DNA from 3 places in the Terribacillus aidingensis genome. Region 1 is predicted to be linked to each of the others. Evidence: riboswitches for the same ligand, from Rfam matches in the RefSeq annotation. Region 1 holds a riboswitch; each other region holds the start of a gene.

Region 1 (8,276 bases):
ATTCCATTCGGTAAATCCGAAGAAGGCATGCGCAGCGTTGCCTCACCAGGTCATACAGAAGGAAGCATCAGCTTTGTTGTTGATGACACATTCCTGCTTTCTGGAGATACGCTTTTTACCGAGTCGATTGGCCGTCCGGATTTAGCCGGTCAAGCAGAACAATGGGTACAGGATTTGCACAATACGTTATACGAAAAATATCCATTATTGTCGCTGGATCTGATTGTCCTTCCATCGCATTTTTCCGAGCTGTCAGAGATCGGAAGTGACGGCACCGTCCAAGCACGCATGGAAGACCTATACAGAAAAAACCCGAGACTGCAGCTGCAGGATGCAACCCAATTTGCTTCCTCCGTCTTGGATAGTATTCCTGCACAGCAGCCGAACAGCTACCAGCTGATAAGAGAAGCAAATCAAGGTAAAGCTGTCATTGACAGTACAGACGAAGCCGATATCGAATCAGGCCCAAATCGCTGCGCAGTGACCAGTTAATAGAAAAAAAGAGCCAGTTCCCACCGGGACTGGCTCTTTCTTATGCTTTAGAAAAGATACCAAGCTTTTCAATCCGCATCGCTGCTTCCAGCAATCTTTCTTCTGTATCCAATAAACCAGCGCGAACGTATCCTTCCCCATATTCCCCGAAACCATTGCCCGGAGCGACCGCCACATGCGCCTTTTCCAGCAGCAGATCAGCGAATTCCTCAGACGTGTAACCATGAGGAACTGGCAGCCAAACGAAGAAGGTTCCTTTTGGCTCCGGTACCTCCCAGCCAATAGCACGTAGATGGCCAATGAAAGCATCTCTTCTGCTCTCATACCTGTGGACAAGCTCCTCCACGCATGTCTGATCCGCTGTCAGCGCATAAGCTGCCGCCTCTTGCATGCCCCCGAACAGACTCACATAAACATGATCCTGGATTAAATTGATACTTTCAATAACAGATGCATTACCAACTGCAAAGGCGATGCGCCAGCCAGCCATATTATACGTTTTGGATAGAGTGTACATTTCAATGCCAACTTCCTTACTGCCTTCGGACTGCAGGAAGCTCTGCGGTTTTTTTCCATCAAACCCAAGTGCACCATAAGCGAAATCATGCAATACACAAATCTTATGTTCCTTCGCCAGTTCCACTGTTTTATCGAAGAACTTCTGATCCGCAGTAGCAGCAGTCGGATTGTTCGGATAGTTCAGGAACATCATCTTTGCTTCTTCCAAATCACCTGCAGGAATAGCAGTATAATCAGGCAGAAATTTATTTTCTGCGGTTAATGGCATGAGTGATGTCCGCGCTTGGGCAAGTTCGATACCGGACATATAATCGGGATATCCGGGATCCGGAAGCAGTGCCACATCACCTGGATTCAATAGACATTGGCTGATCTCCACCAAACCTGTCTTAGAGCCGAACATGATGGCCACTTCTGTTGCGGGATCTAGTTTCACACCGTATTCCCGATCATAAAAGTCACAGACTGCCTGTTTTAGAAAATCAAAGCCTCTGAAAGGTGAATATTTATGATAAGCCGGATTATCGGAGGCTTCCTTCAATTTCTCTACGATATGCTGCGGCGTCGGCAGATCAGGGTTTCCCTGTCCGAGCTTGATGATATCGTGCCCCTCCTTCTCCAGCAACCCTACTTTATGTACTAAGCCGGCAAAAAACTGTTCCGGCAAACGTTTCAATGCATCCGAAAACGGAAAATCCATCTTACTCACTCTCCTGTGGTCTCTCACATCTTATTCTGACTATTACCAATCTTGACAGTCTTGGAAATAGAATGCGATAATGAACAAATCATACATGAATCACACACTCTTATCAAGAGAAGGCGGAGGGAATTGGCCCTATGAAGCCCGGCAACCGGTGCTATTTGCACACGGTGCTGATCCAACAGCTAGACGCTGAGGGATAAGGGGACGAGACACACGCCATTCCTCTTCCATATTCGTCTGGAAGAGTTTTTTTATGTAAAAAATCAATGAGGTGACAACATGACCATCAACATAAAAGGCGCTCCGAATTATTACGCCTGCGAGGATAATATACTACAAAGCCTTCCAGCAAGACTTAAAGAATTGAACTGGACCAATGGATTGCTTATCCACGGAGATGCTTCCTGGAAAGCGGCTTCCCCGTTTCTGGATCCAATCGATTTGCCAGTGAAACGAGTAGCCTATAACGGCCAGTGCACACATGCGGAAGCAGCCAGATTAGCAGATATCGCAAAGGACGAAGCTGCTCAATTCATAATCGGTGTCGGAGGCGGAAAAGTGCTGGATACTGCCAAAGCTGCTGCCAATGATGCAGGATTGCCGGTCATCCTGATTCCAACGATTGTCTCTAACTGCTCCCCATGGGCTTCACTTAGTGTTTTCTATGATGAAGCAGGTAATTTCGTCGAATATACAGTGTTTCCGCGCAGTGCATTTATGCTGCTAGTCGAGCCGAAGCTGCTGCTAACGACACCTGTAACCTATCTGATTGCCGGTATTGGCGATACATTGGCTAAATGGTACGAAGCGGATGCACTTACCGAACACATGTCGGATCAGCCGCTTGCAGTCCAAATATCCCGCAACGCAGCTAGGTTGTGCCGGGATATCCTTATAGCGGAGGGAGATGCTGCTATTTGTTCTTTGCAAAACAAGCATGCTGACAGTGCATTTCTCCGCGTTGCAGAAACGATCATCATGGCTGGCGGAATGGTTGGCGGTTTCGGTGATGAATATGGCCGTATTGCTGGTGCTCATTCCATTCACAACGGACTGACAAGACTTCCAGAAACGCACGAGCAGCTGCACGGCAATAAAGTCGCTTACGGAATTCTTGTTCAGCTTGCACTGGAAGAAAAATTCGAAGAAATCCGCACATTGCTTCCTATCTATCAAAAGCTCGGATTGCCAACTGTACTTAAAGAGCTTGGCGTAAAAGAAGATATGGATAAAGCGATGAAAATTGCAGCAGACGGCGCTGTCGCTCCAGGGGAATCCATTCATTTCATGCATGTATCCGATTCAGATCAAGTGGTGGACGCCATGCAAAGTGTCGAGACATTCGTTGCGGCAAATAAGGGAGTGACACAATGAAACTTGCTTTAATTCAGCATGATATCGTTTTTGGTGATCCGGAAGCCAACTACAGCAAAGTGGAAGCATTAATAACAGAAGCACAGGAAAATGCGGATGTTCTCGTGCTGCCTGAGCTTTGGACAACTGGTTATGACCTGACAAGGCTTGATAACATTAGTGATACAGAGGGAGAAACGACGAAATGCTTCATCAGCAGACTAGCTAAGACATATCAAAAATACATTGTCGCTGGTTCCATCGCCAAGCAGACCGAAGCAGGTGTCTATAATACGATGCTTGTCTTCGGACCTGCTGGTGAGCTGCTGCATGAATATGATAAAGCGCATTTATTCCGGTTGATGGATGAAGAGAAGTTTCTGACCCAAGGCGACAAATCTGCCTCCTTTTCCATAGGAAATAAGCGAGCAGCTGGTGTCATCTGCTATGACATCCGCTTTCCTGAATTCATCCGTACGCATATGATTCACGATCAGCAAGTGCTATTCGTCGTTGCGGAGTGGCCGAAGCCGCGACTCAATCACTGGCGGGCGCTTCTGCTCAGCCGAGCAATCGAAAACCAATGCTACGTCGTTGCTTGCAATCGTGCAGGAAGTGATCCAGCTAATGAATTTGCAGGACACAGCTTGATCATCGGACCATGGGGCGAAATCATTGCTGAAGCTGGAGAGGAAGCAACCATTCTTTATGGTGAAGCAGATCTTGATCAAGTGGATGACGTGCGCAGCCGCATCCCCGTGTTTCAGGACAGGCGTCCGTCCATCTATGATGTGAAATGATATTTTGACAATGTTATGACAAGTTCTCCCGAGGAGTGGTAAATAGGGGCAAGCTTGCTTATACTATTTATAAATAGTTTTTGGGAGGGCTTTCATGCAAGCGACATTGAAATGGTTCCGTATCATCGGATTTCTCGAAGGGACTTCCTTGCTTTTGTTATTGTTCATGGCAATGCCTTTAAAATACATGATGGATATACCGATCTTCGTCACCTACATAGGTGCCATCCACGGCGGTTTGTTCGTTTTGTATGTCGTTTGGACCGGATACACTACTCTGAAAGTCCGCTGGGGCTTGAAATGGGCAATTTTAGCCTTGCTAGCATCTGTTATTCCATTCGGATATTACATCTTCGATATGAGATTACAAAAAACAGAATACGCATAAGAAAAAGCGAGCAAAATGCTCGCTTTTTCTTATACAAAGGCTGCTATAAAGAACCACACAATCATGATCAATTGAATGATAATCTTAGCAATCGAGCCGCCAAGGAAGCCCAGCAATGAACCGATAGAAGAGTAGATAGCTTCCTTCGGTGTTCTTTTTTGAACCAGCTCTGTCACAAGCACTGCTACAAACGGCACGACAATGATGCCAAAAGGCGGGATAATAAAGGAACCAACAATTACACCAATTGCTGCGATTCGCTCGCCCCACTTACTGCCGCCGAATTTTTTAACAAAATAACTGTTAGCAATAATATCCGAGATGATTAAAATCACCGTCAGGATAACCATCGCTATCCAGAAGATTACAGATAAATCCCCATCACTGAGCATAAACTGGAAAACTAAGAATCCAATCCATAACATTAACGGAGATGGGATGACAGGATAGACAATTCCCGCAAAACTTGCGATGAATGCCACCGCAATGATAATCCAAGCAATAATATCTAATGCCACAACTAATCCTCCATATCTTTCCTTGATAGTACGTATTATGACATAGGAAGCATCAAAAGGAAATCAAAGACTGAGCTTCTCAAAGAATGCTGTGTTATGACGGACACTCGGATGATCCGGGTTATAGGACACAGCTTTTTCATGGGCTGATTTTGCCTGATCGAGCGAACCGATACGGGAGTAACAAAGCGTCAGCTGCAAATAAGGATACCAAGTCGTATACGCTGGTACACTGAAGCCTGGCAGCTCCTTTCCTTCATAGTCTAAAGCCTGCTCATACCAATACGCAGCTGCATGATAGTTACGATCTTCGGTCAGCAAATCACCGATTAGACAGCAGAATTCAGGTCGCGGCCGATCATACTGAAAGGAACGGAACAAATGCGCACGATATGCCTCCATATCTCCTTCGGCCTTGCAGCAATCCGCCAAATATTGGCACGCTCGGATATTGTCCTCCACCCAGCCCTTCTCTGATTGAAGAAACTCCATATAATAAGATTTGGCACGCTCGAACTTTCCATGATCCTTCAGTTCATTTGCATAATAAAACTTATCACGTGGTGTGAGTTCCCTGCCGGAAGCGACGTAGGACTCATAGATCCTTAAATTGCGGTCCGAAATCGTAAAGGTTTTATCGCCCTTCCGATGCGTGACGGCTATGTCCGAATCAACGATATTTCCGCCGAATTCCAAGTATTCATGCACAGCACCCTGCCAGCGGAAGTTCTTGCTCCGTTTCACGACTCGATTTCTTCTATACAAGTATAGCGGCCGGCCCGCACTATCAAGTGATGTATGATAATACATTGATACAACATCCACTTCATCGGTTAGATCTCTCCACAAAGTACGGAAAGCCTCCTGGTCTTTCGGCAAAAGAATATCATCCGCATCGAGCCACATGATATATTCTCCCGTTGCCTTACTGAAGCTGTAATTCCTAGCAGCGGAGAAATCGTCAATCCACTCGAAATCAAAGATTTGTGACGTGTAATTCGCCGCAATCTCCTTTGTCCGATCAGTAGATCCTGTATCTACAATTATTATTTCATTCACTAATTCCTGGACACTTTCCAAACAACCGGTCAGCACTTCTTCTTCATTTTTTACAATCATACACAAACTGATGGAACGCATAGGTCACCTCGGCATACATGATATTCCCAATATATGCGAAGCTCTTGAGGAATTGCAGATGCATTTTATCTCGTAACCTTCCAAACCCACCAGATAAGTACCGGCTGTACAAGAAGACGAGCATAGAGGATTGCTTGATTTGTCTCCTCAAAGCCTGGCATCGGTATATCATACACTGCGCTGTATATGTTTGCCGGGAAGATTGCAATCAAGTAAATAACAGTGACGATAGCAGTTAATTTCCTGGTAGCGGGTGCAAGTAATCCAATGGCCAGGAGAATCTCTGCTATGCCAGTCAGATAAATCAATGTATAGTGCAGCGGTACATACGCTGGCAGCATGGCAACGAAACCATCATCCAATACAAAATGTGAGACACCAGCCACAATAAACAACAAACAGAATGCATACAAACCTATTTTTTTCACCTAAGCTGCACCCTCTTTTTTCCTTATCTAATACCCTGATCTCCTTCCAGGAAACTCTCCTCTTTGATTTCCCACTCTGAATAGACGATTGTTTCTAATGGCAATTCAGACGACCATAGCCATTTGACCGCCTGCAAGACCAAAGGTGAGCTGTTCGTAATGGATAAATTATGAATAGAGACCCATTCTGCCCTTCTCGCATCCTGTCCTGTAAACTGCTCCGGTATATGCAATTCGCCAGTTGCCTCTGCTGTATAAAAGACAGCCGTATGATGTACATGGGTAAAGTCCTTCCAGTGCCACGGAAGCTTGAAATCGATAACACCAATCTGCTTTTTCACTGCTGCAGTCATTCCAGTTTCTTCCTTCACTTCACGGATGACAGCCTCAAGCAATCCTTCCCCGCTTTCCAGACTTCCACCTGGCAAGTCGTAGCGATTGATATAAGGGCCGCTTCCTTTATGGATAACAAGCAAATCGCTCTTCTTATGTATAACTGCATAAACACCAAATGCACGATGATAGTTTAGCATTTACTTCCTCCTTTATTCGAATTTTATTGAATATAATATTCTATTAATATAGAATTATTCTTGAGGTGATAGATATGCAGATAATTCAGACAGGCTTTAAAGCAAAACATGATTATACCATTCGTTTTGAAAAATCGTTACTATGGGAAGCTGCTTTAGGAATTGCCGCTGTCACGAATGCTTCTTTGGCCGGGACGCTCGAGCATGTGGAAAAGATGTGGAATGATCCTGAAAATGGCTTTTCGAATGAGCTACAGCACGAACTTCACGAGATCCATCAATGCAACACCTGGAAGACGCTTCTTCAGCTGCTGCACTACTCAAACGCCAGAACCTTGGAGGAATGGACAGCTGAGGTTTCAAACATGCCTGACCAGACATTACGGGAACAAAGTCTTCCCTATATCGGCAGCGCATTCGAAAAGCACCGAATGCAGGCTGCTCAAGGTAGTGAAAGCTCACTGACCACTTTGCAAGAAGTTACTGCAGATAACCCTTTCTTTCCGGATTATATCGCTTTTATTGTCAATGCAGATATCCCTTCCCTGAAAGAACATTTGATCTCCGTTATGAAGAAATGGTTCGAAGAAGTGATCAAACCGCAGGATAGGCTTTTACTGGGTATGCTGGAGCGAGACGTCGCAAATAAAGAACAAAAGCTGCCCGCAATGGATAAACTGACCTTCATACGCTGGGTGATAAATAGTACAAGCTACAAGCCAGATGATGCTATTGATACAATACTGTTTATTCCCCATTTCCACTACAGACCATGGACCATCAGTGCAGACCTGCCTGCTACAAAAGTTTTCTATTATCCCATCCATGCTAATAGCATCGATCCAGACAACAGATATAATCCGGATACGATGCTTGTAAGAAAGTACAAGGCATTGGGTGATGCAACCAGACTTAACTTGCTGAAACGATTGATGGAAGGTGAACAAACACTGCAGCAATTAGCAGAGCAGCTTCCCGTCGCAAAATCAACACTGCACCATCACTTGAAGATGCTCAAATCCGCCGGACTTATTGAGTCAGATAAACAGGCTTACTACGCAAATAAAGATAGTATTGCTTCCCTGGATCATGAACTGCGAACCTTTTTGGAAGAGTGATTACATGACTGTGCAGAAAATCACGCTAACCCATCCGCTATCACGCCTGATGATGAGCACCACAATGGCTTCTATGGCTGGACAAGTATACAGCATCCTGCTGCCTCTGCTAGTACTTGAGGTTACCTCTTCCACTATCGCCGTTACGATTGCAATAGCTGCAGAGCGGGCGACGATGCTCCTGCAGCCTCTTATCGGTCCTTTTCTCGACCGTACAAACTGGAAGCATGTCCTGCTGATTGCTGACCTTGCCCGCTTTCTCTGTTTTCTGCTACTGAGTG
Region 2 (8,276 bases), 1.3 Mb from region 1:
CATTATTGCATCCCCCTGTCTATGACTTGAATCGGATATTGATCGATTCTCCATGTCCTGTCAGCTGTTCCTCTTCTGTCAGCTGAGTGATAGCCGTTCTGCCTTGCTCCAATGCTTGTCTATCGTAATACGTGTATGTCGTTTTCTTAATAAAATCATCCACACTGAGCCCTGATGAGAATCTTGCTGTGCCGTTTGTCGGCAATACGTGATTTGTTCCCCCGTAATAGTCACCTAAAGCTGTAGGAGCATAGGAACCAAGGAAGACCGATCCAGCATGTTTTATCTTTCCTAAAGTTGATAGCGGGTCAGCTGTCTGGATTTCCAAGTGTTCGGGAGCAAAAGCATTCGATAACTCGAAGCTCTCACCCATAGAATTTGTCAGAACAAGAGCACTATCCCCGTTGATTGCTTCGCTTGCAATTGCTTTGCGAGGCAGCTTCTCCAACTGGCTTTCCAGCTCTTTTTCTACTGATTGGATCAAAGCCTCACTGTCTGTCAAAAGGACTACTCTTGCATTTTCATCATGTTCTGCCTGAGCCAGCAAATCCGCTGCTATAAATGCAGGATCAGCAGTTGCGTCTGCAATGATAGCTACTTCGGATGGGCCAGCAATCATATCAATCCCAACCTGACCGAAGACGAGCATTTTCGCCGCAGCTACATATGCATTTCCCGGTCCGACAATTTTATCTACTGAAGCGATCGTTTCCGTACCATATGCCAGAGCTCCAATCGCCTGTGCACCGCCAATTTTATATATTTTATCCACGCCGGCAATTTCAGCTGCAGCCACTAAGACAGGAGCAATCGCCCCATTGTTCTTCACTGGTGTTACCATAATGATTTCCCTCACACCTGCCAGACGTGCTGGAATGGCATTCATCAGAATTGTCGACGGATATACCGCCTTGCCTCCAGGTACATATATACCGATTCGCTCCATCGGCAAGACGAGCTGACCGAGCTGTTTGCCTTCCTCGGCAGTCATGATGCGGGATGCTGTGACTTGCTTTTCATGAAAAGCACGAATATTTGCCGCCGCTTGCTTTAAAGCTGTCAACGTATCAGGTGCCAATTTGGCTTTTGCCCCTTTTATCTCAGCTTCCGACACAAGAAGCTGATCTGTTGTTGTACCATCGAATTGTTCGGTATATTTCCGTACAGCCTGATCACCTTCCAGCCGGACATCCTTCAAAATAACCGATACAGACTGAAGAATCTCAGGGTCAAAACCGCTGTCTGCTTTCCGGGTGCAAAACTGTTCGAGGAATTGTGTACTGGTTATTTTTTTCACGATTGCGCCACCTCCTCCTGTAAAACAGAAAGGTACGGCTGGAGAATATTCCGTTTCATTTTTAAAGAGGAACGGTTAGCAATGACTCTGGCCGTAAAGTGCTGGATATCTTCAATTACTTCCAAACCATTCTCTTTCAAGGTTGTACCTGTTTCTACGATATCGACAATGGCATCTGCCAATCCAAGCAGCGGAGCCAATTCCACGGACCCTTCCAGCTTGATGATGTCGACCGACTCGCCTTTTTCTAAATAATATTGCTTCGTGATATTTGTGTACTTGCTGGCGATCCGTTTTTTCCGGTCCGGCCAAACTTTATCCTTCTCAGCAGCAACCGCCATCTTGCAGGCACCAAATGGCAATGGGAAGAGATTGAATACATCCGGCTGGAATTCGGCAATGATGTCTTCTCCTACGATTCCAAGATCCGCAATGCCATGCTGTACATACGTTGTCACATCTACGCCTTTGGCGAAGAAATAGATTGCCTCATCCGTTTCAACGCTCAACTTGCGTCCTTTTTCCACCAACGGTTTGCTGTCGATGCCTCGTTCCTCCAAATATGCAAGGAATTGCTTTTCGACGCGACCTTTCGTTAATGCGATGACTGGTTTCATCTCTCGACCACCTCGTATTCTTCTCCGCTCTTAACAACTTGATAAACTCGATCATAATTTTCAGCTGTTGCTTCTGTCCTGATATCTACAACTGCATCTGGATATTTATACCGCAGCGCTTCAGCTGCAATCAGACCTTGCTCATCCGTCAGCAAGCATATGCGTTCTTGTCTATCTGGTGCTGGCAGCGCAGCCGCAAGAACGTCCATGTCAAATGCCAAGCCGACAGCGCTCATCTTTCCGCCAAACTGTTCGTACAGCTCGTCATATCTGCCGCCAGAGAAGCATTCCGCTCCACTTTCGACCAGGAAACCTCTGAACATGGCGCCATTGTAATATGGAAGCTGCTTTACACGCCCCAGATCCACGATGACATCCTGATCAAGCTCTTCCAAAGCAGCCGCAAGCTGCTGAAGCTCTTGAATAACAGGTAATAGTTTAGAGTTATTTTCCCACGCCCCAGCGAATTTATCTAAAATCGCTGTTCCGCCAAATGCATCTGCTAATGCAGCGACTGCTTCGGCTGTCTCCTCATTTCCTGCTTCCTTGACAAGACGATATACTTCATCTTTTCGCTTATCATGCATCGCCTGTCTAATGTTAGAAGCATCAGCATCAATAAGTTCCAGAGAAGAAATAAATGTCTCGAAGATTTCCGTATGACCGAGCTCGATGCTATACTTTTGCAATCCTAGTTCCCGAAGGAAGCGGACTGCTGTGAACAAACTTTCATATTCTCCATACAGACCTGGGGTCCGGATGATTTCGATGCCAGCCTGATGGCTTTCGACGCCCGCATGATCCTTTTTGAAGACTGATCCAGCATACGCCCATTTCTGCTGATCAGACTGCTGATTCGCAAGCGCACGAGCAACAGCAATCGTCCAATCCGGGCGCAATACTTCGATTTCCCCTTCTTCATCAAACCATTTCAGCATCTTTTTAAGTGTCATACCTGCATAAGGATTGGTAAATGTTGTGCTATACTCAATGACAGGTGTTTCAATCGCTTGATAATTTCGTAAATTCACGACAGACTGAAACTTTTCATATATGCTGACACGATTGACAAGCTGTCGACCTGTCAAATCACGACTTCCTGCTGGTAAGAACATCTATAAGCCTCCGATTCTTTCTTTATCATTCTACTACTTTACTTAGATAAAGGATTTCTGTTGATTTGAATGTAACATAATGAGATACTAACGTCAATACATAACGAAAGGAACAACCATATGCCAGGAGATTTTCACGTACATACTCAGTATTGCCAGCACGGCGCAGACGATAAAATGGAAGCCTACGTTCTGCAGGCAATCGAAAAAGGACTTACCCATATATCATTTACAGAACATGCTCCGCTACCGGAAAGCTTTACAGATCCCGCTCCACATCGTGACAGCACCATGGACCGAAACAAGGTGGAAGCCTATGTAATGGAAGGCAAAGAGCTGCAAAGACAATATAAAAATGATCTGCAAATCAATATTGGCTTTGAAGTTGATTATATCAGAGGCTACGAACAAGAAACACAAACTTTCCTTGATACATACGGTCCGGAAATGAATGATGGTATCCTTTCCGTGCACATGCTCCAAGCACCGGATAAGTCTTTCTTCTGTATTGATCATAGTGAGGATGAATTTGGGCGTGCTGCTGATGCATTTGGAGGACTTTTACCATTATATAAAGCTTATTATGATAATCTCCAGTCTTCCATTGAAGCTGATCTTGGTCACTATAAACCAGGAAGAATTGGTCATATTACGCTGATTCAAAAATTTCAGCTTGCTTATCAGAAGCCGGCTTCTTTCTCAGAGGAACAGAAACACATTCTGGAACTCATAAAGAGAAAAGGATATGAGCTTGATGTGAATACAGCTGGTCTTTATAAACCATTATGTAAAGAAATCTATCCGCCAGTTGAGCTTATAGCGCACGCAGCAAAAATGGGAATTCCGCTTGTTCCTGGCTCAGACAGTCACGCAGCTGGGGGAATTGGTAAGGGTTTTGAATATTTATCTGATTATTCTCTTCAAATTCCGCAGAGATTGGCTTTATAAATAAGAAAAACAGCTGCTTGTGTTTCCCAGAGATGCAGCTGTTTTTCATACTTACTTCATACTATTTAGTTTTGTTGTTGTAAAAGTGTGCTAGTTTTTTCTATTAGGCAGAACCAGTTTTTAACCAATAAGCTAGTTTACGATATAATTCCGCTTGTTCCTAAAATGCTTCTATTCCCGTACTGGAAGGAAGATTAATAAATACACATTTGCTCTAAGGGAGAGCTGAAAAGTTATTTTTCCAAAGTATTTTTCTTCTTTGGATAGCCAATTAAGATGGCAATAATACCACAAATACCTACCAAGATTGGATAGAAGCTGTATGGAATGATACTCATTGGCGAAATTCCTGCAACGGTTGCAGCAGTCAATAATTGAGCTCCGTATGGTAAAAGACCTTGGATTGAGCAAGAGAAAAGATCTAATATACTAGCTGATTTTCTCGGTTCTATCCCATACTGATTTGCAATATTTTTAGCTAGTGGACCAGTAATCAATATAGAGATTGTGTTATTAGCAGTTGAAACATCAGTTAGACTTACAAGTCCGGCGATACTAAATTCGGCACCCTTTTTCGTTTTAATTCTTCGCGTTGCAAGGTGCAGAATATAATCAATTCCTCCATTAAACTTAATTATCTCTACCATTCCAGCTATTAATATTGCAAGGAAGGCAATCTCATACATACCTGCCATTCCATCCCCAATCTGCTGCATCAGGCTCATGAAATAGTAGCTGCCATCTATCCAGCCAACAGCTCCCGCAAGAACAATTCCCAGCACAAGTACGAGGAAGACGTTCATACCAATTAAAGCAAAAACTATAACTAGGACGTAAGGAATTATCTTTATCCAATTATAGTTAATTTGTTCTACTTGAGCTGATTCACCAATTGCGATAAATCCTAAAATGATGCACGTAACAATTGCTGCCGGTAACACAATCCAAAAATTAACCTTAAATTTATCTTTCATCTGTGCGCCCTGCGTGCGAACGGAAGTTATCGTTGTATCTGATATGAAGGATAGATTATCACCGAACATCGAACCACCAACAATCACTCCCATCACCAAAGCCAGCGAAAGACTAGTTTCATCGCTTATTCCAACTCCAATTGGAGCTAGTGCTACAATGGATCCAACAGATGTGCCCATCGACAAGGAAATAAAGCATGCAATGACAAACAATCCTACAACTAGCAGGTTTTGCGGAACAACTGATGTAGTAAGGTTTACAGCAGACTCTACTGCTCCCATGCCTTTGGCAACTTCAGAAAACGCTCCTGCTAAAATGAATATGATCACCATCAGCATGACATTGCTATTACCTGCACCTTTGCAGAAAATATCGACCTTATTTGTAAGGGATTCTCTTCGATTCATAGACAAAGCTACAGCCGCTGCTATTGTGATTGCTACTATGACCGGAAATTTATAAAAATCTCCTGTGATAATCCCGGATCCAATAAATAAAACTAAAAAAACAATAAATGGGATGAGAGCCCATGGATTTGCTTTCTTCATTGATTCACCTCTGATTTTGTTTTATTGCAAAAAAATAAAGCCCCTCTTACATCCATAAGAAGAGGCTTTATATCTATAAAACGCTCCTCTTATCTATCAAGCCGCAGCTTGCTGGATTTGGCACAGCAACTTAATCTCATAAGTTCCGCTGCCGAGATTTCTTCGGGCCAGTCCCTCCATCTCTCTAAATAAGAAGAAAAGAATATTTTTTTCACAGTAAGTAGGATTATACACATCTCCTATTTTTTTATCAATAGTTTTAGGAAGCCCAGGCATTGCTTTCTCAATATCTCCTTATTAGAAAGGAAAATACGAGTAAAAGTGCTCTCTTTTGTCCCTTGCAAAATTATTGGCTGTAACGGCCTCTACTCCTAATTTATTTCATCCTTAAAAAGTTATCGCTTCTAATTTCATGCATGTTTCCAATGAATGAAGCAGGAGATCGATGAATAAAAATATAATTAATTAAGTTTATGCGAATAACTCGTTAACACAGGGTGGTAATTGCTGTTTATTTGCAGTATAAGCTTCCTTTTTAGGAATAGGAGGATATCATGTTCTTCATCTTCTTAATTTACTTATCATTTATCAGCTTAGGTTTACCCGATTCTATATTAGGGTCTGCGTGGCCGCTTATGAACACTGATCTTGGGGTTCCGATTTGGAATGCAGGTATTGCTTCTATTATTATATCTATAGGAACAATAGTATCCAGTCTGTTTTCATATAGATTAATTAGAGTTTTGGGTACGGGTAAGATTGTTATAATAAGTATATCTATGACTGCTATCGCACTGCTTGGTTTCGCATTTTCTCCTTCATTTATATGGCTGATAGTATGTGCTATACCATTGGGACTGGGTGCTGGAGCGGTGGATGCAGCTTTAAACAGGTTTGTCGCTACTCACTACGAAGCAAAACATATGAACTGGTTACACGCTTTCTGGGGAGTTGGAGCTCTGCTCGGCCCTGTTATATTATCAGTATTAGTTGTTTGGGGGAATTCTTGGAGAAGCGGTTATTTTACCATTTCATTATTGCAGTTTGCATTAGTTTTACTGCTCCTCTTTTCACTTTCAAAGTGGAAAGAATACGAAAATGCTGATAGTAAGAGAATTCAATATACGAAAGAAACCAATTCAGAAAATAAAATGGGATTGCTGAACTCCTTTAAGAAAAAAGGATCTGCCTTTGGAATGGTGTCATTTTTCTTTATAGCATCAACAGAGGCTTGTATAATGCTCTGGGGTTCTAGTTACTTAGTCAAAATAGAGAATGTCCCAGCCGAAAGTGCCGCTGGTTGGATTTCTTTGTACTTTCTTGGTATGACAGCAGGCCGTATGTTAAGTGGATTTCTATCAATACGAATAAAGAATGAAGCATTAATTCAGCTGGGATGTACTTTGGCTGCTTCCGGTTTAGTTATAATGTTACTTCCATTTCCCACGATATTTACTCTATTATCCTTTGTCATTATAGGAACCGGTCTTGCACCAATCTACCCTTCTATGTTACACCAAACTCCTGTATATTTTGGAGTAGTTCATTCACAAGCAGCTATGGGAATTCAAATGGCCTTTGCTTACACTGGTGCTACTTTAGTGGCGCCCTTGCTAGGACAGTTGTTGGCCAACATTTCCTTTTTGATATTTCCTTATTTTCTTCTAGTATGTGTAGCAGGGATAATGTTCTGTCGGTTGATTTTAATACGCGCTAACGAAATTAGTGTTAAGCCTAAACGATTGAGCCAATAATCAGGTCTTGAAACTTCTTGATAGGTGAGAACGTAATGAAAGACGTTAGCTAAGACTATAATTAACTTTTTTGAAGAAATGAGGCTGTACATATGGATAAAAGTTTTAAAGATAGACTGCACAATAGCAGTATGTATCTACCAGGAGATAAAGATTTTGCAGCTCAACAAATAGTATGCCTCGAACGACTATACGACTTTAATCAAACGCGACCAACCGAAATAGAAAAAAGAGAAGCTTTGCTAAAAAAAATGTTCGCTGAGATTGGGGAAGGTTGCTATATAGAGCCCCCACTCCACGCAAATTGGGGTGGCAACCATGTTCATTTCGGAAAGAATGTTTACGTCAATTTTAATTTAACTTTAGTAGATGACACGCATATTTACGTCGGAGACTATACAATGATAGGCCCTAATGTAACGATAGCAACAGCTGGGCATCCTATCTGGCCAGAACTCCGTGAAGAAGCATATCAATTTAATGTACCAGTAACTGTAGGAAAAAACTGTTGGATAGGTGCTGGTGCAATTCTTCTTCCGGGTATTTCAGTAGGAGACAATACAGTCATTGGGGCTGGCAGTGTAGTTACAAAAGACATACCTTCCAATGTTGTTGCTGTAGGTAATCCGTGCCGAGTACGCAGGGAGATTACGGATCATGACAAAGAATATTATTTCAAGAATTTAAGGGTAGATAAATAATAAGATGAACGAAGCCACACTTTACTACAAGTGTGGCTTTTCGCTATACATTTTTGTGACTGGAGTAAGCCGGATACTGTGTGATGAGTACTACGTTCTTTTACACCAGACTTATACAATTCCTTGTTTTCTCTCAGAATAAAGATATGCCCCTATCACTCTGAAAAGGTCAAGCAGAAAAATCAACTCAAAGTTTGAGGGGTATTTCTTGTAAGAACATTTTTCTTTTCTCATCCGTTGTTACGTTTACCCCAGAAAAATGAACCCATTTTGTGTCATCATTTCTTAATCCCAAGTCAGCTAGTGTTCTGTTAATAAAGA
Region 3 (8,276 bases), 420 kb from region 1:
AAGGTCTTGCGTTAATGAATCCTGACCTGAATATGAGTGTGTTCGGAGGGGTTCTTGCTGGTCTGATAGCTGCTTTTGTCTATAATAGATTTAAAGACACAAAACTGCCGAATATGTTTGCTTTCTTCAGCGGGGAAAAGTTCCCGATTACGGTCATCATTTTCACCATGGTACTAGTTGCCGGGTTGATGAGTTGGTTGTGGCCGTATGCTCAAATGGGAATCGATGCGTTTAGTAAGACGCTGATGGACTTAGGCGCAATCGGTGTCTTTATATTCGGTTTCCTGAATCGTTTCCTGCTGCCATTCGGTTTGCATCACGTATTAAACACATATGTCTATTTTGGACTTGATGAGTATACGACAGCTTCAGGTGAAGTGGTCAACGGTGAAATCACCAGATTCTTAAGCGGAGATCCGATGGCGGGATTCTTCATTGGCGGATTTTATATCACCATGCTTTTCGGTGTACCGGCAATTGCCCTGGCAATTGCGCGAGCAGCTCGATACAAAAAGCAGGAAACAAAAACATTGATGTCATCGGGTGCTGCTACATCAGTGATAACAGGGATTACAGAGCCTGTAGAATTCACCTTCTTATTTACCTCACCGTTGCTTTATTTCGTCCATTCAGTCTATACCGGATTGGCTGGTGCTACACTGTACATCCTGCATATACGTCATGGTTTTTCTTGGGGAGCCGGATTGATCGATTATATTGTGAACTTAGGGTTGAGCGATGGAGGACTTCTTATCCTCCCGGTAGGTATTGTTTTCTTCTTGTTGTATTATTTCACTTTCTATTTTGTCATCAAAAAACGTCGAGTGGCGGTAATTGGACAAATTGAAGATAAATTGTATGAAGCAGCCGCAGGCGAAGAGGAAAAAAATCTGGAGTTAACTCATAACAATTACAGATATATGGCACAGAAGCTGGTTGAGAACTTGGGAGGAAAGCAGAACATTCTTATAAACGACAATTGTATGACACGACTGCGGCTGGAAGTGAAGGATATGAATGAAGTGAATCAACAAAAGATCAAGCAAATGGGGGTTCATGGTATTGTGGAGGTTGATAAACACAACCTGCAAATCATCATCGGGTCACAGGCTACTATTGTAAAAAAGGAAATTGACGATATTTTGGAAAGCTGAGGAGCATTCAACGCTCCCTCACTTGAATTCCAAAAAGGTCCTCAATCTTCTCATTCATGAACTGATAGGATGCTTCGATACCAGCATTATAAAAAATAGGACCTAGTTCTTTGATGATGAAGTCGAGCAGCAGACCTGCGGCCAGGTCGCCTAGCTGCTCGTCTTTTTCTTGTTCAAAATAAGTCTGCAGGGAACTTATCATTTCATTGCGCTGTATATCATTCAATCGGATTGGATTTTGCATTTGTTTTTCCTCCCTAAGCTCATTTTCGTTTCATTATATCAAAAAGTTCTGCTAGACTTTAGAAAAGGGAAAAGGTGGGAGTAATGATGGCGGAATTATCTTATGAGATAGTGAAAGAACTCGGTGTGCTATCCGTTTCACCTAAAGGATGGCAGAAGGAACTCAATTTGATCAGCTGGAACGGGCGGGAGCCGAAGTATGATATACGGGACTGGGCTCCGGATCATGAGAAGATGGGTAAAGGTATCACATTATCAGCTGAAGAAATCGGTGCCTTAATTCGCTTGCTGCAGGAGCAGGATTGACATGCTGCCGGAAGAGTTGGTTCAGTTAGCCAAAGAAAGGATGGCTCCTTATCCTTGTGAAGGTTTCCTGCCCGGGAGAGGGCCGAAGCATCCGCTTCTCTTCTTTATAGGAGAAGCCCCAGGAGAGACGGAGATACATAGCCTGATGCCATTCAGTGGACGAGCAGGCAAGGAGCTGGATCTGTTTCTGGAGCGAGCAGCTGTGGATAGATCGGAAGTTTTTATTTCAAGCGCGGTCAGAAGCAGACCCTATCAATATAAAACAAAACAAATACGCGGTGAGACTGTCACGAAAAAATATAATCGAACACCGACCAAGGCTGAAGTGCTTGCACATGCGCCTGTGCTTGATTATGAAATTGCCCAGACGGAACCAGAAATTCTCGTGACACTGGGGCGAATAGGCTGGGAGCGGATAACCGGTTCGAAGGAAAAAATCACGGAAGTCGCTGGAAAGTTGATAGAACAGCCGATACAGCAACTGAAAAGCATAGAGGAGGATTCCTTCGTGCTTTCCGAGAAGATATATCGTATCTTCCCGACCTACCATCCAGCGTCTGTATTCTACAATCCAGGTCTGCGGCCGGTAATTGAAGAGCATGCATATAGTATTCGCGAACTTCTGAACAGAAAGGGAAGGTGTAATGGAGAAAATCAGCGGTAAAGTGATAGGGTTTGAGCTGAATAGCCAAGACCCGGATAAGGCAGCTAGCTTCTACGCTAATGTTTTTGGCTGGAATATTGGTGCTCCGAATTGGGGTTATCAAAATGTGGAGACAGCCGGAGGAATTGATGGCGGAATAAGTAAAGGACCGCATGATTTTCCGCATGGAACAAGAATCCAGATTGAAGTGGAAGACTTGGATAAAGCAATCCTAGCAGCCAAGCAAGAAGGGGCAGTTGTTGTCAGAGAAAAGATGGAGTTTGATTCTTTCTATCTCGCTTATTTGGTTGATCCAGTCGGAATCGGAATCGGATTGGTACAGTCTAGCACCAAAGGCCAGTAACTGCGACTTAAGCGATAAAGCCATGCGGGAGGAAAAAGCTCCTCACGCAAGACTCTCACTTACTCCTACGATTCTGAGCGATTCTTTCCGCTTTTCCATGTCTAGCTCCAAGAACAAAAATCTGCGGCTTAAGCGATAAATCCTTGCGTGAGGAAAAGCGCCTCACTCCAGGCTTTCTCGCTTATTCCTTCGTTTCTAAACGGTCTTTTTCGCCTTTCTGTAAAAAAACAGGCGTATCAGCTGACTGATACGCCTGTTTTTTATTTTGCTGCTTTTTGCAGTTTTGTGATCATCTGCAGGGCACGGCCTGTACCGATTGCTACGGATTCCAGTGGATTCGGAGCCAAATGAACAGGGACGCTGATTTCAGATGCAAGCCATTGCTGCATGCCTTTAAGCAATGCGCCTCCGCCAGTCAAGATGACACCATGGTCAACGATATCTCCGCTTAGTTCAGGCGGGCAGTCTTCCAATGTCATGCGAATTGTTTCAAGGATCTGTTCCAAAGATTCCTTAAGAGCTACTTGTACTTCCTTAGAAGAAATACCCACAGTCTTAGGTAGTCCTGTTACCATATCACGGCCGCGGACATCCATCATCAATTCATCATGGTCAATCAAGGCATAGCCGATTTCCATTTTGATCTGTTCAGCAGTTCTTTCTCCAATGAGGATATTGTACTGCTTGCGGATATATTGGATGATCTCTTCATCCATTGAATCTCCGCCGATGCGGACAGAACGGCAAGATACAACGCCGCCGAATGATATAATACCTACTTCACTTGTACCACCGCCGATATCGACAATTACATTCGCAACTGGCTCATCTACTGGCAGGTCAGCACCAATTGCTGCCGCAATTGGTTCTTCAATCAAGTGGACTTGTTTTGCACCATACGATTTGACCGCATTATGTATAGCGCGTCTTTCAACGGATGTGCTGCCAGACGGTGTGCAGACAACGATAGTTGGTTTGCGAAGGGAAGAGCCCATCACCTTGCTCACTTTTTTCAGGATTTCTTTCAATAATTGAGCTGTTACATCATAGTCGGCGATTACACCATCTTTTAATGGACGAATCGGTACGATATTCTGTGGTGTTTTACCAACCATTTCTTTCGCTTCTGCTCCAACTGCCACAACGTTTTTTGTTTCCATATCAATTGCAACCACAGATGGTTCATTCAATACGATTCCTTTTTGTTTCGTATACACAAGTATATTTGCAGTGCCAAGGTCTATTCCAATTTCGGGATTAGCAAACATTATATTTCCTCCAATAATGACATATTTCTACTATATTCATTCTCCCCCGTATAAAGCTTTATGGGGGTAGATCTGTCAAAGAGCCAAAAAGGCGCTTAAATTCGACATAATTCATTCTATCACCTGGTATAGAGGTGTTAAAGAGATACCTTTATCCTAATTTGGCAGATTAAACTAAATAGATTAGGAGTAAAGGATTATATGCAAGGATTAAGCGTAAGTCAATTTACAGATAGATTACAAATACTGAGCTATTGTTACAAAAACTAGGAATGAAAAAGGTGTCAATCCTAATTTACATCCAATAAATAGTAAAGCGTCTGTTTATTACTAGTTTCATAGTCGGCTAAACGGGTACGATTTCGCATAAGAATCGGACTTTTCGCAGTGCTGTACAGATTTGAGTGCCTATTGGAAATTCTAGGCTGCAATATTACACAAAAACCCATGCTATGATGTTGCTGCAACAGGAAAACATACATCTCGAAAGGAGCAACATCATGTTTAAGAAAGTATTAGTAACAACACTATCTACAGCTATTCTAGCGGGAGGCGCATTGGCAGGAACAGCAAATGCTGCACCAGCTCAACCAACGAAAGAAGAAGCTCAAGTGCACGTAGCACAAGTAGTGAAAAGCGGATCTTTCTCTTCTATCGAAGATTTGAATAAATGGGTGAATGAATATCTATCAGCTTATAACATTCACATTAATACTGATAGCTTGCTAGCGAAATACAATGTTCAGCAGCCAGCTCAGCAAGAAAAAGCACAGACTCCTGCTCAAGCAGCACCTCAGCAAGAGCAAGCAAAAGCGCCAGCTGCTCAGAAAGAAGAGCAAAAAGCTGCTGCTCCGAAAAAGGAAGAAAAAGCTGAAGAGCAAGCAACTGAACAAAAAGCTCCAGCACAAAAACAAGAAACTGCTTCTGATAACAAGCAAACAGAAGAAAAGCAAGCTGCTGAAGGCCTGAGTGCATTCGAACAGCAAGTAGTAGACTTAACTAACAAAGAGCGTGAAAAAGCTGGTCTTAAAGCTTTGAAAGCTGATACTGAACTAAGCAAAGTAGCACGTGCGAAATCCAAAGATATGGCTGACAATGGTTACTTCGATCACAACAGCCCGACTTACGGTTCTCCGTTCGATATGATGAAATCTTTCGGTATTTCTTATAAAACTGCAGGTGAAAACATCGCTCAAGGACAAAAGACTCCTGAAGAAGTCGTTGAAGCGTGGATGAACAGCCAAGGTCACCGTGAGAATATCCTTAACCCTGATTACACTAACATCGGTGTAGGTTATGTAGAAAACGGTAACTACTGGACACAGCAATTCATTGGTAAATAATTCAGATTATTGTATAATGAAAAGCAACCGATCATGATCGGTTGCTTTTCTTGTATGCAGGGAGTGATTATATGGATCTGATTTCGCTGCTTGCGGAGGAGCGTATCAAGCAGGCTGAAGCAAATGGAGAGTTCCGTAATCTTCCTGGTGCTGGAAAACCTTTGGAGCTGGAGGATCTATCCGGTGTACCGGAGGATATGCGTATGAGCTATAAGATCCTGAAGAATGCTGGCTACATTCCACCAGAGATGGAGCTGCAGAAAGAGATTGTAGCACTGCGTGATCTGGTGCGTGTTTGTACAGACGACACAGAGCGGGCAGCTTTCCGGAAGCGCATTAGTGAGAAAGAGATTCAATACGAAGCGCTGCTTCAAAAGCTTAAGCGAAATTCGCCAGGCACACTCAGTCAATATCGGGAACAAATTGAAAACAAACTAACATAATCAAATAGTATTTTCTTATCACGAGAGGTGGAGGGACTGGCCCTTTGAAGCCTCGGCAACAGGCAGTAATGCACTGTGCCAATTCCAGCAGACGAGAAGTCTGACAGATAAGAGGAGCATTTTACCTTGGATAAGGAGCCTCTTCTGTAAAACGGAAGAGGCTTTTTTTACATAAATAGAGGAGTGGAAGCAATGACCAAACAAATTATCCTGCAAGCATTTGATATGACAGCCGCCAATCATAACGCCCATGGCTTATGGAAGCACCCGGAGAACAGAAGACATCGGGAGTATAAGTCGCTGGAATACTGGATGGAGCTTGCGCGCCTTTTGGAAAAAGGAAAGTTCGATGCGGTGTTCTTCGCTGATGTGCTTGGCGTCTATGATGTTTACGGAGGAGATGAAAAGGCAGCCTTGCGGGATGGCGTGCAAGTACCGCTTAATGATCCAGCCTTCGCTATCCCGGCCATGGCAGCTGTGACGAAGCATTTGTCCTTCGCTGTCACAGTCAGTACGTCTTACGAACAGCCTTTTCATAATGCACGTAAATTTTCGACGCTCGATCACCTGACCAATGGGCGAGTGGCTTGGAATATCGTTACTTCCTATTTGCCGAATGCAGCCCAGAATTTTGGACTGGAGAAGATGGTAAAGCATGATGAGCGTTACAGAATAGCTGATGAATTCCTGGAGATTTCTTATAAGCTGCTTGAGGACAGCTGGGAAGAAGATGCTGTTATTTCGGACCCGGAAAGAGGGGTTCTAGTGGAAGCAGAAAAGGTGCACCGCATCAAGCACAAGGGTACATATTTCTCAGTGGAAGGACCACATGTAAGTGAGCCATCCCCACAGCGCACACCGGTGCTCTACCAAGCAGGTACTTCCGAGAAAGGCAGGGATTTTGCCGCAAAACATGCAGAATGTGTGTTTGTCGGCGGACCGACACCAGAAAAAATCAACTATTATATAGAGGATATCAAAGCGCGTGCGGAGGCTTATGGCAGAAGCCGCGATGAAATCAAAGCTTTTACCTTCCTGCACGTCGTTGTAGCTGAAACAGAAGAGAAGGCTCATGCTAAATATGACGAGATCAAGCAATACTGGAGCGCAGATGCTGCCAAAGCCCAGTATGGCGGGTCCACTGGCTATGATTTAGCTTCCTATGAAAATGAAGAAGAACTGTTCACGTACAAGCATACGGAACAAGGTCAATCGCGAGCTGCTTATCTGACAAAGGATGCTGCCAAACCATTTACGGTAAAAGAGATACAGGAGAAATTCAGTCAGCCAGCTGAAACGGATATCATCATCGGCAGTCCTGAGCAAGTTGCGGACAAGATGGAGGATTTCTTTGTGCGAAGCGGAGTGGATGGCTTCAATCTGACACATTACATTACACCAAAAGACCTGCAAGACTTTGTAGAATTGGTTGTACCTATCTTGCAGGAGCGAGGATTATATAAAAAGGATTATGCAGAAGGAACTTTTAGGGAGAAATTATACGGACATCCGCATCTCGCTGCGGCACATCCGGCAAAACAAGGAAAGAGGAGCTGAGCGTCAGCTCCTCTTTCCTATTCCAAATAAGTTAGAATTCCCTTGCCGTCCTTATATGATACATTTGCCAACGCACCATTGATCATCGTGAACTGCGGAGGCATGTGTCCAATATCGGCGTCGTAGATTATCGGCAATCCAATTTCATCTGCGAATTCATGAATCATCTGTTCGTCTGTATAATCCTCTGAAGGAGTGCTTCGAGATGGCCTGCCAAATAGTAATCCGCTCGCACCGTTGAACCAGCCGTGTTCCTTCAAATGCCAAAGATTCCGGTAAGTTTCAGCAGTACTCCAATCCAACCATTCCAAGTAGACGATCGTGTCTTCTTTAAAAGATTCCCGCCAAGTTTGAATAGGAGCATATTTCGTTCCGGCGATAGCGGTCAGGGTATTCAAGCAGCCACCGATTAAGCGGCCAGTAAAGGAAACGGCTTCACCTGTCGTGGTTTTCCATTCTGTTTTGCTGTCCAAGTCGAAGCCCTCAGGATTGTCTTGATCAAATAGCGCATCCCATGATGATTGATACATAGGGGATGAGTGCTGCACCATGTGCTTGCGGGACGGTGCAGATAATATCTTATGCCATTGCTTCGCCGTTTCATCGAGTGCTTCCATATTCAAATCAAAAAAGTTAGTCGTATGGGCAGATGCAAAATTTGTTTGGAGTGTATAGCTGCATAGAAGTGTGCTTGTGTCAGAATAACCAATCAGCCATGTGGGCTTGCTCTTGGTTAGCTTGTCCCAATCAAGCATAGGCAATACTTGTACAAGCAGTTCTCCTCCCCATGGCGGCATGATTGCATCGATTTCAGGATCACTCAGATAAGCCATCAGCTCGTTAGCTCTAGTTTCAGCAGAGCTGCTTCTAGCGGCTTGCTGTGTCCAGACGGTTTCTCCAATGATCACATGAGCACCGAGTTTCTCGAGCTGCATTTTAGCTTTATGTATTTTGG

The links. Region 1 has a riboswitch for S-adenosylmethionine ahead of ABXS78_RS02015 (iron-containing alcohol dehydrogenase family protein). Riboswitches for the same ligand answer to the same signal wherever they lie in the genome.
Region 2: another riboswitch for S-adenosylmethionine. It lies ahead of ABXS78_RS08690 (Na+/H+ antiporter NhaC family protein); the one in region 1 lies ahead of ABXS78_RS02015 (iron-containing alcohol dehydrogenase family protein).
Region 3: another riboswitch for S-adenosylmethionine. It lies ahead of ABXS78_RS04230 (LLM class flavin-dependent oxidoreductase); the one in region 1 lies ahead of ABXS78_RS02015 (iron-containing alcohol dehydrogenase family protein).

What each region holds. Positions count from the first base shown of each region.
Region 1 is NZ_CP159996.1:357,015-365,290, reverse strand. It holds gene ABXS78_RS02025 (MBL fold metallo-hydrolase) at 1-492, shown strand, start outside; gene ABXS78_RS02020 (pyridoxal phosphate-dependent aminotransferase) at 533-1,711, opposite strand; SAM riboswitch class I at 1,818-1,920, shown strand; gene ABXS78_RS02015 (iron-containing alcohol dehydrogenase family protein) at 1,997-3,091, shown strand; gene ABXS78_RS02010 (carbon-nitrogen family hydrolase) at 3,088-3,870, shown strand; gene ABXS78_RS02005 (DUF3817 domain-containing protein) at 3,965-4,258, shown strand; gene ABXS78_RS02000 (DUF456 family protein) at 4,288-4,776, opposite strand; gene ABXS78_RS01995 (glycosyltransferase family 2 protein) at 4,840-5,916, opposite strand; gene ABXS78_RS01990 (hypothetical protein) at 5,982-6,344, opposite strand; gene ABXS78_RS01985 (NUDIX hydrolase) at 6,368-6,877, opposite strand; gene ABXS78_RS01980 (metalloregulator ArsR/SmtB family transcription factor) at 6,952-7,995, shown strand; gene ABXS78_RS01975 (MFS transporter) at 8,000-8,276, shown strand, end outside.
Region 2 is NZ_CP159996.1:1,635,415-1,643,690, reverse strand. It holds gene hisB (imidazoleglycerol-phosphate dehydratase HisB) at 1-3, opposite strand, end outside; gene hisD (histidinol dehydrogenase) at 20-1,297, opposite strand; gene hisG (ATP phosphoribosyltransferase) at 1,294-1,914, opposite strand; gene ABXS78_RS08700 (ATP phosphoribosyltransferase regulatory subunit) at 1,911-3,029, opposite strand; gene hisJ (histidinol-phosphatase HisJ) at 3,150-3,977, shown strand; gene ABXS78_RS08690 (Na+/H+ antiporter NhaC family protein) at 4,211-5,500, opposite strand; SAM riboswitch class I at 5,587-5,695, opposite strand; gene ABXS78_RS08685 (MFS transporter) at 6,055-7,254, shown strand; gene ABXS78_RS08680 (sugar O-acetyltransferase) at 7,347-7,955, shown strand; gene ABXS78_RS08675 (NAD(P)H-dependent oxidoreductase) at 8,143-8,276, opposite strand, start outside.
Region 3 is NZ_CP159996.1:775,154-783,429, forward strand. It holds gene ABXS78_RS04190 (PTS transporter subunit EIIC) at 1-1,154, shown strand, start outside; gene ABXS78_RS04195 (DUF2164 family protein) at 1,162-1,398, opposite strand; gene ABXS78_RS04200 (YdbC family protein) at 1,485-1,703, shown strand; gene ABXS78_RS04205 (uracil-DNA glycosylase) at 1,705-2,367, shown strand; gene ABXS78_RS04210 (VOC family protein) at 2,348-2,710, shown strand; gene mreBH (rod-share determining protein MreBH) at 2,971-3,978, opposite strand; gene ABXS78_RS04220 (CAP domain-containing protein) at 4,479-5,321, shown strand; gene ABXS78_RS04225 (DUF1992 domain-containing protein) at 5,393-5,764, shown strand; SAM riboswitch class I at 5,777-5,878, shown strand; gene ABXS78_RS04230 (LLM class flavin-dependent oxidoreductase) at 5,957-7,321, shown strand; gene ABXS78_RS04235 (S66 peptidase family protein) at 7,339-8,276, opposite strand, start outside.